One region of the Bacillus sp. FSL K6-3431 genome, then DNA from elsewhere that is predicted to be linked to it. Evidence: riboswitches for the same ligand, from Rfam matches in the RefSeq annotation. Region 1 holds a riboswitch; each other region holds the start of a gene.
What was found. A riboswitch is a leader RNA that binds a small molecule or an ion and turns the genes downstream of it on or off. The one in region 1 is predicted to bind thiamine pyrophosphate.
Positions count from the first base shown of each region.

Region 1 (4,615 bases):
GGGAAATAAGGTAGGTAATAACATGATTAATTTCGTTTGTGATAAACACTTATTAAGTTTAATTTCTGCAGGGTTATGCTTGTTTTAGGTTTTAAAATTAAATAACTTTATTGTCTTTTTACACTTTGTACCGAGGTTTATGACCTTAGCAAAAAGATTGGTCAATCATTGGGCGGTGACATAGAATATTACCAAGATAAGCTTAAAGATTGTAAGGGACGTATTCTTGAAGGAATGGTCGGTTCTGGCCGTGTAATTATTCCACTTCTTGAAACTGGTCTTATTGTTGATGGAGTTGACTATTCACCTGAAATGTTGGCTTCTTGCCGTCAACGTTGTGAAGAACGTGGCGTGCAAACCAACTTTTATAAATCGAATTTACAGGAACTTTCTTTACCTAATAAATATGAAGCAATTATTATACCAGCTGGTTCATTTTTAACGTGAAGAATCACTTGAAGCTTTGAAGCGAATTTATGATCATCTTGAACCAGGTGGGCGCCTTATACTTGACCTTTTCTTGCCTGACACCAATTTTGAGGTTAGTAAGTTTGGCGGTACATCAACATTCAATTTTCCGAATGGGGATGTAATCACAATGGAGGGTAAACTTGTTGAAGCAGATTTATTTAATCAATATAAAGTTTCATATTTAAAGTACGAAAAATGGCGTGATGGAAAACTTGCTAAAACTGAATTGCAACGTTTTGCCATACGTTGGTATGGCGTAGAAGAATTTAAACTAATTTTAGAAAATATCGGTTTTTCGGATATGTAGTGTCCGCCGATTTCGAATATGGTAGCCAACCAACAAATGGGAACCAGGCTTTCGTTTATGAAGCTATTAGAAAATGATTTATGATTTATTAGTTGAATGACCTCTTAACGCTCCTTAATAGAGCATGAAGGGGTCTTTTCTTTATTTATCTCTATAAATCAACATTAAAATTTAACAGAACTTTGTATGTAAGAGGAATACTCTAATGAGTTTTAGTTCGAATGGAGAGGATGGCAATAATGAAGATGAGTTATTCGTTGCAATAGGAAAATCATTAAAACATTTCTGGCTTTTACTTACCTTATTTCAAAAATGAAAAGGATGTTGGTTATCTAAATACAGAAGTGTCAGACGTAGCCCAAGCCCAATACATGATAAATAAAAAACTTTATTTAAAATACTACTTGTATGCCCTATTTAACGGCGACAGTAGTCTTTTTGAGTTTCAGATATTGTTGTTCAGAATTTATTCAGTGCCATTTGGTAATCTTTACAAGAGCGTTGCTTAAAGGTGATTATACTTTAGGAATTACAAATTGTTTGGATATTTGGGGAATGGACTTTTTCACATTGCATGATACAACGTGAAAAAGGAAAAGGGGAGATGAGCCTAGTAAAAGCAATGTGGGTTTTACGTTCAAATATTTCTATATTGTGGGCTGTTTTATATACGAGAATGAAGGCTTATCACTACCTCTATAGCTAATGTAACAGTATTATGTTCTCGTTTATTTGATATCTTCCTCTTGTTACATTATGCCGGGATCATGCTCAGTCCCTAGTAATTTGGCAAAAAACAAAAAATTGACATTGTGGATTGAAAAATAAAAGAGGAGGAAGCACAATGACAAAACTTGATCCTGAATGGGTGGCATTAATTACTCTTGCGAAGGAGCAGGGGCTAACAATTGAGGAAATAAAAAATCTTTTAAAACGAGGTCCTGGTGTTAAAACGCGGAAAAACATACATTAATCAAATCGACATCAAAAAAGCTGAGTTCACCTACTTAAGGAATAAGTAAAGTATCCTGGGCACATTCTCGAACCATACTTGAATAAGCTAAGTGGTATGGCAAACAAGTCGTATTTTTCGCGAAAAACTTCGCTTCAAGTCAATTCTGTTCCAGTCACGGGCTACCGCAATAAAGACGTTAAAAATTTCGCTATGGTGTATGGATCTCTTCCGAATACAACCCCACCAAGACAGAGATATCAAGCAAGTATGAACCTTAAATCTGAAGCGATAAGACTACTAACCGTAGGAACTACAGGGATAGCCTAATTAATAACTAGTGGTTGCACTGATGATCTTAGGAATCTCCCACTTCAAACAGACCTTAAGATCGTTAAGTGGCGAGTGGTTCAACTGTACAAGTAATCTGACTTATTATATTATTTGTCTTGCATAATATATATTCTTCGTTATAATAGTGATGAGTATAATTGAATCGACGTACCACAGGGGGAGCAAATAGCTGAGAGTGGATAATTAATCCAGACCCTTCGAACCTGTTAGTTAATGCTAGCGCAGGGATGTGGCAGAACAAGAGATAGTAACTTCATATACTATTTCTGTTCCCCTATGGATACGTGCAATACACAAATCATAGGGGGTTTTTTTATGAGTAAAATTTCTTTACAAGCAATGATAGAAGCATCTATTTTTGCAGCGATGGCACTTGTGTTGGATATACTTCCTTCCATCAAGCTTACACCATCTATCTCTATATCAGTTGCTATGGTGCCCATTTTTATCGTTGCGTTTAGGTGGGGAGTTAAGACAGCATGTATCTCAGGCTTATTATGGGGATTACTACAAATTGCTATCGGTGATTATTATATCGTAACACCACTCCAAGGCTTTATAGAATATTTTATTGCATTTACTTTTATAGGATTTGCTGGGTTACTTGCGCCTGTGGTTAGTAAAACAGCATATGAAGGAAAGAAAGCGATGATGGTCCTCACTGTAACCTTAGGCATTTTCATTGGAAGCTTGGGTCGTTATTTTTGGCATTTTATTGCAGGTGTTATTTTCTTTGCTAAATATGCCTATGAAGCAGGTAAAACACCTATCGTTTTTTCCTTCATCACGAATGGTATCACGATGATTTTCTCCTTTTTATTATGTGCCATTGTCATTTGTGTCGTATTATCTATTCGACCTGAGCTAATAAAAACAAATAAAGGGAATCATTTATCGAATAATAGCAAAGCTTCATAATGTGATTTATTTTTGGCATACCAACATAATGAATGCTGCTTTTCTGTCTGCTTATTATAAACAGTCACTACAGTTTTTCCCGATTTATCTAATACTCTGTTGTTGATTTAAAATAAAGTCGCGACGTTTGTAAAAAAGATGCGATGTTTATAAAAAAGTTGCGAAGCATTACCCCTTTGGATTTTTTATCTAAAGGGGTGTTTCGTTGTAAAAGGACTTACTTATTGAGTCAGTGTAAATTAAATTTATAGAAATAATTGAAATGATATATGGATTTTGTGAAAGAATGTACTTAAAGCTAAAACGGGCAGCTTAGTTTAATAAGAGTGTTTTTAGTATTAAGACGAAAAATGTGTAAAATAGGGTATAACGGAAGAAGTTTTAAATATTCTGAAAGAGAGTTGAATTTGTTATGGATACTCAAGTAACTACGAAATTTAGAATAGATAAGCCGTCTAATGAGGTGTTTGAAGCCTTTGTAGACCCTTTAAAAATCGGGAATTTTTGGTTCTCATCGAGTTCCGAAAGATGGGAACAAGGCAAGTCTGTTACATTAAGATATGATGAATACGAAGCAGAAGGCGTTGTAAATGTATTAGAAATCGTGGAAAACATGAAAATCGTGTTTTCATGGGGTGGAGAATCTGATGAAGAAACAGTTGTTACAATTACACTAAAAGAGTTGGATCGTGCCAGTACAATTATTGAGGTAAACGAATCAGGTCTTAATGAAGCTGACCCTCAAATAGTAAACAAAATGCTAGGACAAAAAGAAGGTTGGGTATATATGTTAACGTGTTTAAAGGGCTATTTGGAGAATGGTGTTAGTGATTTGAGAGCAGCAATAATTCATTAGTGTTAAATAACTTCTTATGTTTTTTCAATTACTGGGTTTATCGGAGTTATTGTAAACGGAGTAATACTAAGAAAGTTACAATCTAATTAAATAAATCAGAAGTGCGATTCCTAAAATGAATCGCTTTTTTCTTATTCAACAATCTGTGCTTTGGAAAGGCTACAATGAGCTAACAGCTTCAGCATTAGACCGGTGGATTCGTCAGTCCGAGAGCTCTGGATCCTTTCAAGAGAAAGATAATCGATCTGATAAAGAAAATGAGCTGATCCATCTTAAGAAAGAAATGGCACGCCTTCGAATGGAGAATGACATTTTAAAGCAAGCCGCGCTGATCATGGGACGAAAGTAAATGTGATTCGGATCAATGTCCACAAATACTTTGTATCAGCAATGTGCGGTGTCCTGCAAATTCCAAGAAGTAGTTATTACTATATGCCAGTTGAACAAGAAACCGAAGATGGGTTAGATCATTTGATTCGAACGATATTTCTTCAAAATCGCAGCGCATATGGCACACGCAAAATAAAAGTTGAATTACAAAAGATAGGCCATCAAGTATCCCGCAGACGGATCGGCCGAATCATGCACGAACAAGGTCTAGTATCTAAATACAACATCGCACGATTTAAGCCCCAAAAAACAAAAGTAAATGATGAAGCTGTTGGAAATGTACTGGATCGAAATTTTGATGACCAAGAAGAATCAGCAGTCATTGTCAGCGATTTAACCTACGTGCGCGTACTAAATAAATGGTGCT
Region 1 is NZ_JBBOCT010000001.1:970,808-975,422, reverse strand. It holds partial or broken gene MHB53_RS04940 (class I SAM-dependent methyltransferase) at 157-855, shown strand; gene MHB53_RS04935 (anti-repressor SinI family protein) at 1,623-1,751, shown strand; TPP riboswitch at 2,230-2,329, shown strand; gene thiT (energy-coupled thiamine transporter ThiT) at 2,400-3,002, shown strand; gene MHB53_RS04925 (SRPBCC family protein) at 3,415-3,858, shown strand; partial or broken gene MHB53_RS04920 (IS3 family transposase) at 4,025-4,615, shown strand, end outside.

Region 2 (4,615 bases), 1.4 Mb from region 1:
GTTGACGAAAATGTTTGATCAAACATATACATTGCTAGTACTTCGGTAGAATGTCCTGGACCTCCAGATGTCATGACATAAATAAGGTCAAATGTGCGCAGGCTTCCACTAATACACAAAATAACAGCAATTGTAATAATATCTTTCATCATCGGAAGCGTAATAAAAAGTGTTTTATTCCAGCCAGTTGCCCCATCTATTTCTGCAGCTTCATAAATCTCTTGAGGTATATTTTGCAGGCCTGCCAAAAAGATGATTAAGTATAGACCAACGAATTGCCAAATAATTGTTATACAAACAGATATCATTGCCCATTTAGGGTCACCAAGCCAATTTTGCGTCCAACTTTCCAAGCCTATTGAAGTTAGTAATTGGTTGAATAATCCCATTCTTGAGTTATACATCATGCCCCAAACTAAAGAGATGATGACAGTAGAAATAACAACAGGCATGAAACCAAGTGTTCTGAAAATTTTTCCACCTTTTAATTTTCTATTTAAAAGCAGCGCAAGGCCAAGAGCAATCGGTATCTGCCCAAAGACGGATGCACCAACAACAAACATATTATTTTTTAATGATTGCCAAAAGATTGGATCATGAAGCGCTTCCTTAAAGTTTGCTAGACCAATAAATTTCATCTCTGTGAACCCATCCCATTCCATGACCGAATAATAGAATGAAATAATGATAGGAACAATAGCAAAAACAACGTAAATAAGCACTGCTGGCGCTAATCCAATAATTGCTGGCCACTTACTTCGGCTTAATAAATGCATAATTTCCCTCCTAAAAAAGGGAGGAAATCAAGCGTAAATCTATCTTGATTTCCTACCAGTCTTTTTACTTTTGTTTATCAACTGCCTGCTGCAGCTTTTCAGCTAATTGTTCAGGAGTCAATGTTCCTATTGTCATTTCCTGTAATCCTGAATTAAGAATATCGGTAATTTCGGTTGGTAGCGATGCGTCGTAAACAGGTACAATTTTTTCAGATGTTAATTTCGATACTTCTTTCGCCAATTCACTGACTTCTGCGGGTGCTTCAATATCTGCTACAACTAAAATGTCAGCTTTCATTAAGTTATTAAAGTAATCCTCCGAATAAAAACTTTTCAGGAATTTCTGTGCTGCTTCTAACTTTTCCCCTTCAAGTTCATTATTCAAAGCTATCCCTGTTCCTGTAACTGCTGAAACGGCTTTCGGATCCCCTAACCCCCCTGGTACTTCAGGAAATAATGCCATGCCAATGTTTTTGTCAGGTGCGCCTTCCAATACCGGCCCAAGTGACCACGCTCCGTCAATCATCATTGCCGCATCACCTAACATAAACAGGTCTCTATGTTGGTTGTTATCTATAGAGTTAAAGTCCTCGTTAAAAGCTTTCAAATCAGACAGTTCATTAATGATACCTAATGCTTCAATAAACTTCTTATCCGTAAATTTCTTTTCACCAGTATCTAAAACAGCCGTCAGAAAATCATCGCCAGTTAAGCGGTCGCCAATCGTACTAATGTACGAGGACTGTAATAACCATTGGGCTTTGTTCCCAAGTGCAATTGGAATAATTTTTTGTTCGTTAAATTTGTTAATTAACTTTTTAAATTCAGCGTATGTTGTGGGGAATTCATCGTATCCTGCTTTAGCCAGCATATCTTTGTCATAATATACAAGGCTTGTCGGTGTAACGTTCGCAGGTATTGCATATTGTTTCCCATCAACTTGATAATCTCCAAGCTGTCCTTCTGGAATTAAATCTTTCCAGTGACTCATAATATCATCAATTGGCTGGATCAATTCGCCACTAACTAATGGCTTTAGTTCTGCTCCGGGAAACACTTGCACTAAATCCGGAAGTTGCTTTCCTGCTGCCTGTGTTTTTACTTTCACCTTGAATTGGTCATGAGGGATACTTTGTTGCTTAATTACAATGTCAGGATTTTCATCCATAAACTTCTCGATTTGTTCCAAGTTGGCAGTGTTTTGAGGAGATGGTTCAGTCCAAATATTCCAAAGTGTCAACTCCACTTTGTCACCATCCACTTTTCCCTTGGAACTACTATCTTTCTCTTTACCAGAACAAGCTGCGATAACTAAGATCATTGCAAGCAACAGAGCAAATAAACTATGTCTTTTAAATTTATTCAACTAATTTCTACCCCCTAATAATTCTGATTACTTAACAATCTAATTGTAAGCGCTATCCCTATTTGCAGTAATCCTAAAATTTTAAGATAGCATCCTAAAATTTCACTTTCGACAAGCATACTTCTTATCCTTCGACAAAAAATATAGTCTTTACTTCTTCCGAATAATCAGATATGATGTTGGCGAACGAACAAAAAGGCGCAAGCGATACTGTTCGTTCAACATTAATTAACTGCATATGATCTGTTGCACTAGGGGTGCCGAAATGGCTGAGATAAGGACGTGGAAGAGCGTTCAAATCCCTTATTTACCCGATCTGGATAATACCAGCGTGGGGAAGTGTAGCTGTTTTACGGACGCTTAATTTTCCGTATACTGCTGCATCTTCCCATAGATGCAGTTTTTTTATTGTAAAAAAAATAGATTCAAGGAGGATTTTTTATGACACATTCAGTTTGCGGTACTAGTAGAATTGTAGGTTTAAGGTTTTCTCTTTACCCGATGAGCGATCAGTTCGTTGAGATTATCAAAACTACTTTGAAGGATGTAGATACATCAAAAGTGTGGATGAAAACCGACGATATTAGCACATGCATTCGTGGGAAAATGGAGCATGTTTTTGACGTGGGAAAAGCCGTATACATTCATGCAGCAAAAACGGGTAAGCACATTGTATTAAATGGAACCTTTTCCATCGGCTGCCCTGGTGATTCTGATGGGGATACATATATGTCCGAAGACAATTTCCGCAATAATGAACCTATTGTTGCCGACCTTCATATCGAAGCACCAACCCAATTCGCGCTTTACCCGTTGAATAATGAGAACTATATGCAAATTATTGCTGATGTTTGTGGGATTGCAAAAGAAAAAGGCACATTAACAGGCGGGGTCCACTATGCAAGTCGGCTCGACGGTGATGCTCATGATGTATTTGCAACGCTTGAACAAGCGTTGCGTTTTACCCAAGAGCAAGTAAGTCACGTCACAATGACCGTCAATATTTCGGGTAATAGTCCATCAAGAAAAAACAAGTGAACTCGTTTAAGCAAAGCTGTCGGGGAAATCAGGTGGGGACTCTTACCTTACCTGATTGGTAACTCCCACTTACGCTTCGCTTAGAGTGAATATCATCAACCCTAAAGAAAGACCAGGGTAAATGTGAATAGAATAGACTCTCGGAATTTCGAGGCGTAAATCTGCCGAATTTCCAAAAAACTACTGGGAATTAAGCTTTATTGAATATTTGGTATTCGTTTTCAAAATTTTTTCAAAAGAAGCGTCACATATTTATTTTTTAAAAAGGCTGTTTTTAAAAACATTGTTGCCAATTATGCCCAAGGTAGTACGTTGCGAAAATTCAATAGCGCTGGCAACAATGCTGACAGAATCATGCTGGGAAGCAGGTTGAAGTCTTGGATACAACGGTAAATCATATCGACTGTCGCTGGTGGATATCATGTAAAGCTGTGATTGAGGTGTTGGAGTTGAAACCTACTGTTGTTCCACATGAAGATTATCAAAACTTCGTCTTGGACCATTATTCTGAAAATGTGCTCACCATTGTAAATAATGATTGGCCTATTATTTACAAGCTATGGATTACAGACCTATCGTATCTTACGCCGTGGCTCCAAAGTTCTTATTCGAATAGAGGCCCTGAGCCTCGAGACCCGGCTTCAATGATTCGTTCCTACCTTCTGCTTCTCTTAGCTATTGCAGTGCCCAAGGACTAACTAAATGTAACCACTCGCGCAAGTATTCCCAGTCTGATATCGACTTAAGGTGGGACAGTTCACGGGAAAAGTACTCCAACGGAAACAACCATCTTTACTTAGTAAGGAAATAAATCCTTTCACCGGCGATTACTGTGATGTTTCCAAAAAGTCAAGGGTTTTCGACAGAAATAGCAACAAAATTTCTTTGTATAAAACGGAAATCGTATGAAAAGGAAAAGATTTGAGAACAAGGTATAAACAGTCGCCCTACCATGAGCAAAATAATATCTCAGTTGGTTGGAGTGGAAGGCGGCGACTCCTGGGGGGTGACAGGTGAGACCCCGCAAGGCGCGTAGCGACTGAGGAGGCTCACCGCACGCCCCCCGGAACGCGTCCGCCTGGAACGGAATTCAACGGTGGCAGGCGGACACGTTGTATGTAGTTTATTTATCTTATACATAATGGGTAATTTCACCAATAAAAACTGTACTATCCCCCTATAAAAATTAGGAGGAGACATGAAAAAGTGGCACAAGAAAATCTTGTACCATCCGGCTTGGTGAATGCCGAGAGTCTATTAGAATCATAGGAGGAATAAAAAAATGTTCAAGTGGAATCTTCGCGAAATCGTTGTGATGTCAGCCTTGTCTGTTGTGTTTGCGATCGTCTATTTACTATTTTTCCAAGTTGGTAATGTCTTTGTGGGCTTAATGGGGCCAATTGGATATGAACCTATCTTTGGCATATGGTTTATC
Region 2 is NZ_JBBOCT010000001.1:2,358,671-2,363,285, forward strand. It holds gene MHB53_RS12080 (carbohydrate ABC transporter permease) at 1-776, opposite strand, end outside; gene MHB53_RS12085 (extracellular solute-binding protein) at 841-2,142, opposite strand; TPP riboswitch at 2,386-2,497, shown strand; gene MHB53_RS12090 (YkoF family thiamine/hydroxymethylpyrimidine-binding protein) at 2,584-3,180, shown strand; gene MHB53_RS12095 (hypothetical protein) at 3,558-3,878, shown strand; gene MHB53_RS12100 (ECF transporter S component) at 4,463-4,615, shown strand, end outside.
Region 2: linked by a shared signal. The riboswitch ahead of MHB53_RS12090 (YkoF family thiamine/hydroxymethylpyrimidine-binding protein) and the one ahead of thiT (energy-coupled thiamine transporter ThiT) in region 1 are both predicted to bind thiamine pyrophosphate.

Region 3 (4,615 bases), 3.1 Mb from region 1:
CCCAAAAGCAGGCACTACCTTTGAATACTTTTCCGCTAATAGCAGATTTTTCTTACATGACGCTAAATCAAAGGAAACAGTAATTATCTTATCACAATGAACTTGTTCCAATGTTGCTATAATCCGATCTATTTCATCGTCATCATAATGATCCAGATGAATATGAGCATCAATTATTTTATCCATGATATTACCGCCTTTGAAAAATACTATTGCTTAGCTTTCGTTTCCATTCAAGAAATTCATCAGATAATATTAATTCATCTTTTCGCGGTCTCTCGAATGGAATCACGAATTCATTTACAATTTGAGCTGGATTAGAAGACAGGACTATAATACGATCCGAAAGAAATAGCGCTTCATCAATATTATGGGTAACAAATAAAATAGTTTTTTTATACTCTGCCCAAATAGACATCAACCATTGATGCATTTCCAGTCGTGTAAAATCATCTAAAGCAGAGAATGGTTCGTCCAAACAAATGAGGGACTGTGGACTTAATAAAGCACGAATAAACGCAACTCGCTGCTTCATTCCACCAGATAACGCGTCTGGAAATGCTTGTTCATAGCCTTCCAACCCAGCACGTTTAATCATTTTTAAAGCCTTATCCATTTCTATTTTCCCTTGCAATTCCTGACCAAGCAGCACATTTTGTAAAACTGTTCGCCATGGAAATAGCGCAGGTTGTTGGGGCATATAACTAATTAGTCCCCGTTTTCCGGTAATGTTTACATCATCCAAAACAATAGAACCATGATCAGGTTCAAGTAAACCGCCAATCAAATGGAATAATGTGCTTTTCCCACTCCCGGATGGACCAAGAATTGTTAGAAACCCCCCTTCCTCTATGTTAAGATTGATGTCTTTTAATATTTCACGCCCATCAAAACTGTTCGAGAGCTTGTTAATTTCTAATGTGCCCAAAATAGCCTCACTCTCCCTTTCCGTTCCACTTTACAAGCCATCTTTCTGCAGCAGTAATGATACTGAAAAAAAGCATGCTCAAAATCATGATTATCATAATCGCTACGAATACACGCTCCGTTCGGAACGATGAGGAAGCAAGCGTCATATATACCCCTATCCCTTTTTTCGCACCAAGCCATTCAGAGATTACAGCACCCATCATGCTATATGTAGCAGATATTTTCAGACCGGAAAAAAGAGCAGGCAACGCATGAGGCCATTCCAATTTTGAAAAAATTTGTGTTTTTGATGCTCCAGCCATTAGCATATAATGCTTCATTTCAGTAGGTGGATTGCGAAAACCACCAAGGGCAGCAATCGTCACTGGGAAAAAACATACGAGCGTGATGACGATCATTTTCGGCAAAAGGCCAAAACCAAACCAAATAACAAGCAGCGGTGCGAGCACAATAATAGGTACATTTTGCGATAAAATCAGTAACGGATAAACGGCCTCTCGTACACCGGGAAGCAAGTGCAATAGAATCGCTACAAAAAGTCCGATCGAACAACCAATCATAAACCCGACTAATGCTAGCACGATTGTTGACTGTATATGGGGTAGAAATTGATCGAACCCATTAATCGCCTCATGCCAGATAACGCTTGGCGCTGGCAGCAACCATTTTGGAATCTCCGCCAATTTTACTGCTAGCTCCCAGATGATTAATAAAAGGATGAGAACCGCTACCGGCTTCCATCCTTTTTTTAACATAGACAGCATCAGCGATATTTCTCCGTTAGTCGGCTCATTTCAACCCCAGTCGGCTGATATAAAATTTTAACTTGCGAAACAACATTGCTACTACCCATTTCCGTCATTCGCTCATTCATTTTCCCGATCACATTCATTAACTCATATAATTCACCTTCCATTGTTGTTTCCAATGGACTGACTTGATATTTCACTCCGGAATCCTCGATGATTTTGATCGCTTCATCCACGTAATGATAAACATCTTCACCATTCTTTGGTTTCGGTATAATTTGGATGCTAATTAATGCGTTTGCCATATTAAAGCCCTCCTATTTAGGTAAAAATTCATTTGTAAATGCTTTTTCCACATCTATCTCTTTTTCAAGTAATTTATTTTCGAGCATCCAGTCTGTATAGTTTTTCCATACTTCTTGTTTTTGCTCTCCCCATCTCGGAGCGTCATCCTTATACTTTGGCGCAAGCCATTCTTGGCTTTTTTTCACAAGTTCAGGATCTAAATCTGGCACAGCTTTTATTAAAATATCCGCTGCATCTTGAGGATTATCAATGGCAAATTCATAGCCTTTGGAAGTTGCAGCCATAAATGCTTTTACCGTCTCTGGATCGTCTTTAATCATTTTTTCATTCGTCGTAATGACAGGTGTATAATAATCCAGTTTATCCGTATAATCCGTTAAATATATCATGTTGATTTCCTCGCCACGAAGTTCAGCTTCTACACCAGTCCACGCATAAAATATCCAAGCGAAATCAATGTCTCTTTTTACCGCTGTGAAAAAATCCGTATCACCCATATTAATCGTTTCAAGCTTTTTAATATCGGCATTTTCTGAAGACATTAACGATGATAGTACGGCCTGCTCAACAGGTGCACCCCAACCACCATATACTTTCCCTTCGAAGTCCTTTGGTGATTGAATATTTTTAGCAACAGGCGATGCAAAACCTGATGTATTATGCTGAATCACAGCGCCGATCGACACGATTGGTACATCCTGCACCCTTGCTTCCGTAATGCTTTCTTGATAACCAATACCAAACTCAGATTTACCTGAGGCAACGAGTTGATCTGCTCCAGCTTCACCAGGCATAATAATATCTACATCCAGACCCTCATCTTTAAAAAATCCCCTCTCTTTCGCTACATATAATCCGGTATGATTCGTATTTGGGGTCCAATCCAATACGAGGGATACTTTTTTTAGCGAATTATCTTCACCCTTACCTTTGATATCGTCTGCGCCTGAGCCACAGCCTACTAATAAAAACAGTCCAATAATACTAATTAACCACTTTTTCATTCCTTATTTCCTCCTAATCTATAAAATAGAGAAAAGGAACCGCTAAAACAACAAAAGCACAAGCGCCTTGAACAGCTCTGACAGGCAAATGATGATCTGCACGGTTTGCCACGAATCAGAGCTACTTGTGAATCGAGGTGTTAGTTAGACGCTGGATCTAGATGCGAAAAAACGCCCTGGGATAAGAACCCGGGCGTCTGTAAGAACACTCATTAATGAATGAATTGACGTTCCCTTCGCTGGTATGAGCCAGAGCAGGTTCAAAGGGTCAGTATCTTAAGGATACTATCTCAACCAGCATAACCGGTTCCCCCACATTTCACATATTTATATTTCCTTCATCATTATAGCAGATTAAGAGGGATAAACCAGTTAAATGCTATAACCATTACTGAAATGACGAATAATTATTAAAATCCAGTTAAAAACTTATGTTGATAAATGATCTACTTCTTCTTGATCACTCCCTAACTAGGACGATTATTTCGGTGACTTTCATCCATAATTCTATAACCTTCGCCATTATTTCTATAACTTTCAACGCTAATTCCATAAGTTACTTAAAGCCTTCTCCAAAGTAGGATATTCATACGAATAACCATGTTCCATCGCCTTTTCTGGAAGAACTCGTTGCCCGTTAATTAGTATTTCACTCATTTCTCCTAATAGCACTTGTAGTGCAAAGCTCGGAACAGGTAACCAATGTGGACGATGAAGGACATGCCCAATTGTTTTTCCGAACTCTTTCATTTTTATTGGCTCGGGTGCAGTCACGTTTAGCGGTCCGGAAATAGTGTGATGTTCGATCGAAAATTGAATTAATCCAGCCACATCCGCAACATGTACCCATGATACCCACTGCCTTCCAGTTCCAACAGTGCCTCCAATAAATAATTTATACGGAAGCACCATTAGCGGTAGTGCCCCATCATAACCAAGTACAATCCCGAACCTAGCCATAACTGTCCGAACACCATATTGTTCCGCTTTTTGCGCTTCAATTTCCCAGGCTTTCACAACAGTCGCTAAAAAATCTGTTGCAATAGAGTCGTCCTTCTCTGTATAAGTGTTTTTTTCTGACATACCATAAAATCCGACTGCAGATGCATTTATTAACACTTTTGGTCTCTGATCAAGCACACTGATGATACGATTAATTTCCTTTGTCACTATCATTCTACTTTGTAAAATTCGAATTTTCTTTGCTTTCGTCCATCTCAATCCATTTATTGACTCACCTGCTAAATTGACAATCGCATCTACATTAGTGAGATGATTTTCAGGCTCACTTTGATCAGCAAGCCATTGAACTGCATGAAGCCGGTCTGTTTGCTTCACTTTATTAGGACTTCTCGTCAAAATTGTTACCTCATATCCAGCATGCAATAATCGATTTTGCAACACCTGGCCAACAAAACCACTTCCTCCCGCAATAACAACATGCATGTGATCCCCTCTTTCAGAAAAATGCAGGCGCCTTCAACACTACATATGTGCATTACCGAACATCTCCTAAGTTCGCTCGACCAGTGGTATCGGCACTAAAGTACGTAGTATCTGTTGGAGCTAACACAAAATTCACTTACACTTTCTGACTTCACAAAAAACCGATCAACTCGTTTAAGT
Region 3 is NZ_JBBOCT010000001.1:4,062,624-4,067,238, reverse strand. It holds gene MHB53_RS19690 (TatD family hydrolase) at 1-186, opposite strand, end outside; gene MHB53_RS19685 (ABC transporter ATP-binding protein) at 191-928, opposite strand; gene MHB53_RS19680 (ABC transporter permease) at 936-1,694, opposite strand; gene MHB53_RS19675 (thiamine-binding protein) at 1,694-1,984, opposite strand; gene MHB53_RS19670 (ABC transporter substrate-binding protein) at 1,997-2,989, opposite strand; TPP riboswitch at 3,204-3,313, opposite strand; gene MHB53_RS19665 (TIGR01777 family oxidoreductase) at 3,533-4,435, opposite strand.
Region 3: linked by a shared signal. The riboswitch ahead of MHB53_RS19670 (ABC transporter substrate-binding protein) and the one ahead of thiT (energy-coupled thiamine transporter ThiT) in region 1 are both predicted to bind thiamine pyrophosphate.

Region 4 (4,615 bases), 2.6 Mb from region 1:
ATTATCAGAGAAGTAGTCTATCATCACGCTTTAGATAATTGGGAAATCAAAATTCAATTGGAAGAAGTAGTATATAAAGTAGAAATACAAGACAAATAACCAGCCTCAAAGTACCTTTTGGAGCTGGTTATTTGTGCTCTTTTATACAATTCTTAATATCCACTACAGACACTATCTGCTCGAGACTGTTTCGGTCTAGACGATTAAGTAATAAAGGCAATATTCACCACCATTTATCCTTCGGTCGCTTGTCGCTGAGGAGCAGTCGCCTCTGGTTTACATTACTAAAAGGTAAAGTCGACTTCTTTCTCATGTTCTTTTTCTACGCCTTGCATATATTCGATTCTGCGTTGAGCAGAGGCTTGGCTTACTTGCTCATCTGCATGGTAGGAAGACCGAACAAGTGGACCTGCTTCACAGTGGCTAAAACCTTTTGTCATAGCTATTGCTTTTAGTTCTGCAAATTCATCAGGATGGTAGTAACGCTCGACCATTAAATGTTTTTTTGTAGGCTGTAAGTACTGACCGATCGTCATTATATCAACATTATGCGCACGCAAATCATCCATTGCTTGGATGATTTCTTCCTTTGTTTCACCAAGCCCGACCATAATACTCGATTTTGTTGGTGTATTTGGCGCAATTTCTTTTACTCGTTTTAAAAGTTCAAGAGAGCGGTCATATGTTGCTTTTGCACGAACCCTTGGCGTCAAACTTCTTACAGTTTCAATGTTATGATTAAAAATATCCGGACCACTGGACATTAAGTTTCGTAAGTTTTCGTAATCACCTTTCATATCTGAAGGCAGAATTTCAATCGTACACCCAGGAACCTCCTGACGGATTGCACGAACAGTTTCAGCGAATACACCAGCACCGGCATCATTTAAATCATCGCGGGCTACTGCTGTAACAACGACATGCTTAAGCCCCATTATCTTCACTGATTCAGCCACTCTCATAGGCTCATTCAAGTCCAGTTCGTTTGGCAATCCAGTATTGACTGCACAAAAACGACATGCACGTGTACAAATAGAACCAAGAATCATAAAAGTAGCAGTTTTACGTTCACTCCAGCATTCGTGAATATTCGGACAACGAGCTTCCTCGCATACCGTATTCAAGCCTTTTTCACGCATTAGTTTCTTTAATCCTGTATATGCTTCATTCGTATTAATCTTGGTTTTCAGCCAATCAGGCTTTCTAATATATTCTTCTTTTTTAAATGCCATTATTTTAGCACCTGCTTTCGATTTTTGAAGTTCCATTCGTCCGATTGATACTTAGATTCTGCTATGGTATGTACTTCATTCCACTGCTCATTAGTGAGTTCGAACGGAATAAATGTAAGATTTAACTCCTTTTCAAATCCATATTGAAAAGCTTTGGCAGCTGCTTCGAATGTAATTTTCTTTTTTGCTGCTTCATTCATTGTGATCGCTTTTTCGGAAAAGGCTTTTCGCTGCCGCTCTCTCATTTTGTCTGATGAGAAGTTGAATAAATCGAATAACATTTGATTATCAATGCTAAACGGAAGTGAACCATGCTGTAGCAATACGCCTTTTTTTCTTGTTTGCGCATGTCCCGAAATCTTTTTCCCATCAACAAGCATTTCGTAATCAGATGGTCTTTCAAAACAGACCGCAGTACCGCTTTTTTCAAAATGCTCCTTCGGCATGGAGTAGTCTGCATCAATACCTAATTCCTTAAATCCAGCCATAATTCCTTTCGATAATGTAAAATAGGCCGCACGGATCGAATCAGCTATGTAGGATTTCTGCTCAGAAACAGCGATGCTGTATGTGAGTTCGTCCTCATGTAAAACAGCGCTTCCCCCAGTTAGGCGTCGAACAAATTCGCATTCGTATCGATCTACTGCAGAGAAATCAATCGTTTTCTCAAGTTTTTGAAAATGGCCAACAGAAAGCGTTGGCTTCGACCAACCGTAAAATCGGAGCACAGGTGGGATTTTACCTTCACTATGCCAATTCAACAAAGCTTCATCTAATGCCATATTAATAGCAGCATGATGAAACCCAGAATGAAGAAGGCCCCATGTATCATTCATGATTTTCAACTCCTTCGATTTGAATAGAAAAAGACCACATTCTAAGGAATGCGGTCTGATTGTATGCCAATTTGTAATGCATACGACCACACTTCCCCACGCTAGCATTACCTAGTTTCGGGTACAAAGAGTCAGAGCTTGATGTCTTCTCAGCCGCCATAGCAGCTCCTCCAGTGTATAAGTCAATATTCAATCAACAATTCCTATGTTAGCGAAAGAGAATCTACATGTAAAGAAATCGGATTGCTAGATAGTCTAGCAATCCGATTTCCAATTATGGAATGTTGGGTATTATGCTTGGTCAGTTAGTTTCTTATAGCGAGCAAGTGTTTCAAGCATTTTTGAAGGAATGGTTTGATTAGCCAACATGATCAGATCTTCTTCCTCTTTATCTTCTTCTTTAAGGATGGATACCTCTTTGTGAAGACGTTCCATTTTACGGTCCAGTTCGGCAGCGACAGTGGCCGTCTCCTCTAGTTCTTTTGATAAATGTTCAGGAATGTCTTTATTGTATTTATAGTAAATTTTATGCTCTAAACTAGCCCAAAAATCCATCGCAATCGTGCGGATTTGTATTTCAACATATGTATTTTCCACTCGATCAGACATGAAAATTGGAATTTCTATAATCATATGAAGACTCTGGTAACCATTTGGCTTTGGATGCTTAATATAGTCCTTACACTCGATTACTTTTATATCTTTTTGATTTTTTAGCATATCGCTTACTTGATAAATATCGGAAATGAAGGAACAGGTAATCCGAATTCCAGCTATATCTCTAATATTATTTTTGATGGAAGGGAGAGAAAATCCATATCCTTTTCTTTGGATTTTTTTTAATATACTTTCCGGAGTCTTTACACGGGACTTAACGTGTTCAATCGGATTGTAATCGTGAATATAATTAAATTCATCTGATAAAATATTTATTTTCGTATTTAACTCATCGCAGGCAAACTTGTAAGCCATCATAAATCGAGTCAATTCAATTTTAAATTCTTTTATGTAATTAAGGTCAAGTAAGTTTTGTTTTTCCATGACGGAATTCCTTTCCTGATGCAGTAATACCATTATCGTACCATAATATTAATCAAGAAATCGAATCTAATATGTCTAAAATCATAATGGGAAATAGGTGCATACATCTTGTTTTATTTTCGGTTTAAATATATACTACATTACAACACTAACGTACTATGTTAGAGGAGGTATATAAGTGATTTTACATTCGGATGGATCGAAACCAATTTATGTGCAAATAGCAGAATGGATAGAAAATGAAGTTATTAGCGGTGCGTTTATGAATGATGAAAAGGTTTATTCACAATATCAGTTGGCAGAGATGTTCAATATTAACCCAGCTACGGCAGCAAAGGGGCTGAATATATTGGCAGATGAACAGATTCTATATAAGAAGCGTGGACTTGGAATGTTTGTAAATGTTGGCGCGAAAGAAAAAATACTTAGCAAACGGAAAAATGAAACATTAAAGGGATTAATTCAAGATCTTGTTCAAGAAGCAGATCGTTTAAGTGTAAGGGAAGATGAGTTACTCAAATTGATCAAGGATGCGAGGCGAAAAAAAGATGAAGATAATTGAATGTAAAAATATAACGAAAATTTATGGAAAAAAAGCAGTTCTTGAAAATATATCTTTTTCAATTGAAGGACATAAATTAACGGGATTGATCGGACGTAATGGAGCAGGGAAGACAACACTTTTGAAAATTTTATCTGGATTTATTCGTGAAACATCTGGTGAGGTGGACGTTTTTTCTGAACAGCCTTTTAATAATTTATTTGTTTCTGCTAATAGCATTTTCATTGATGATCAAATGACATTGCCTCCAGCACTAACTCTTGCTGAAATTCTAGATGCTGCAGATAGCTTTTATGAAAACTGGGATGCAACTCTTGCAAAGGGGCTTTTTGAATATTTTTCATTGGATTCGAATCAATATCACGCAAATCTTTCTAAAGGGATGAAAAGCACATTTAATATGATTTTGGGACTATCAGCAAGATGTGCACTCACAATTTTTGATGAACCAACAACTGGAATGGATGCGGCGGTACGTAAAGACTTTTATCGTGCCTTGTTAAAGGATTATATTGCACATCCACGTTCGATTATAATTTCAAGTCATCACTTAAATGAAATCGAAGATCTATTAGAAGATGTTCTACTAGTAAATGATGGAAAGGTCCATCTTCACAAACCAATTTCTGAATTAAAAGAATGGGCGATTGGACTTTATGGAAAGAAATCTGTAGTAGCTGGATGGACGTTGGGTAGAGAGGTACTTCTTGAAAAAGATATGGGACCAGACCGTATGTATTCCGTTGTGCGAAATGATTTTACTGAAGATGATATAAAATGTGCAAGAGACGGGGGGGTAGAGTTCACATCTATTTCTTCAAGTGATATCTGTATATTTTTAACGAGTAAAAGCAAGGGGGGAATTGATGATGTCTTTAATAGAAACGAATCTATCTGATGTTGTAAAAAAACAGTTCTCATTTAAGGTAAAGGCATATTGGGGT
Region 4 is NZ_JBBOCT010000001.1:3,617,313-3,621,927, forward strand. It holds gene MHB53_RS17620 (DUF3221 domain-containing protein) at 1-99, shown strand, start outside; gene lipA (lipoyl synthase) at 285-1,232, opposite strand; gene MHB53_RS17630 (lipoate--protein ligase family protein) at 1,232-2,068, opposite strand; TPP riboswitch at 2,145-2,250, opposite strand; gene MHB53_RS17635 (GTP pyrophosphokinase) at 2,360-3,109, opposite strand; gene MHB53_RS17640 (GntR family transcriptional regulator) at 3,288-3,671, shown strand; gene MHB53_RS17645 (ABC transporter ATP-binding protein) at 3,658-4,569, shown strand; gene MHB53_RS17650 (hypothetical protein) at 4,538-4,615, shown strand, end outside.
Region 4: linked by a shared signal. The riboswitch ahead of MHB53_RS17630 (lipoate--protein ligase family protein) and the one ahead of thiT (energy-coupled thiamine transporter ThiT) in region 1 are both predicted to bind thiamine pyrophosphate.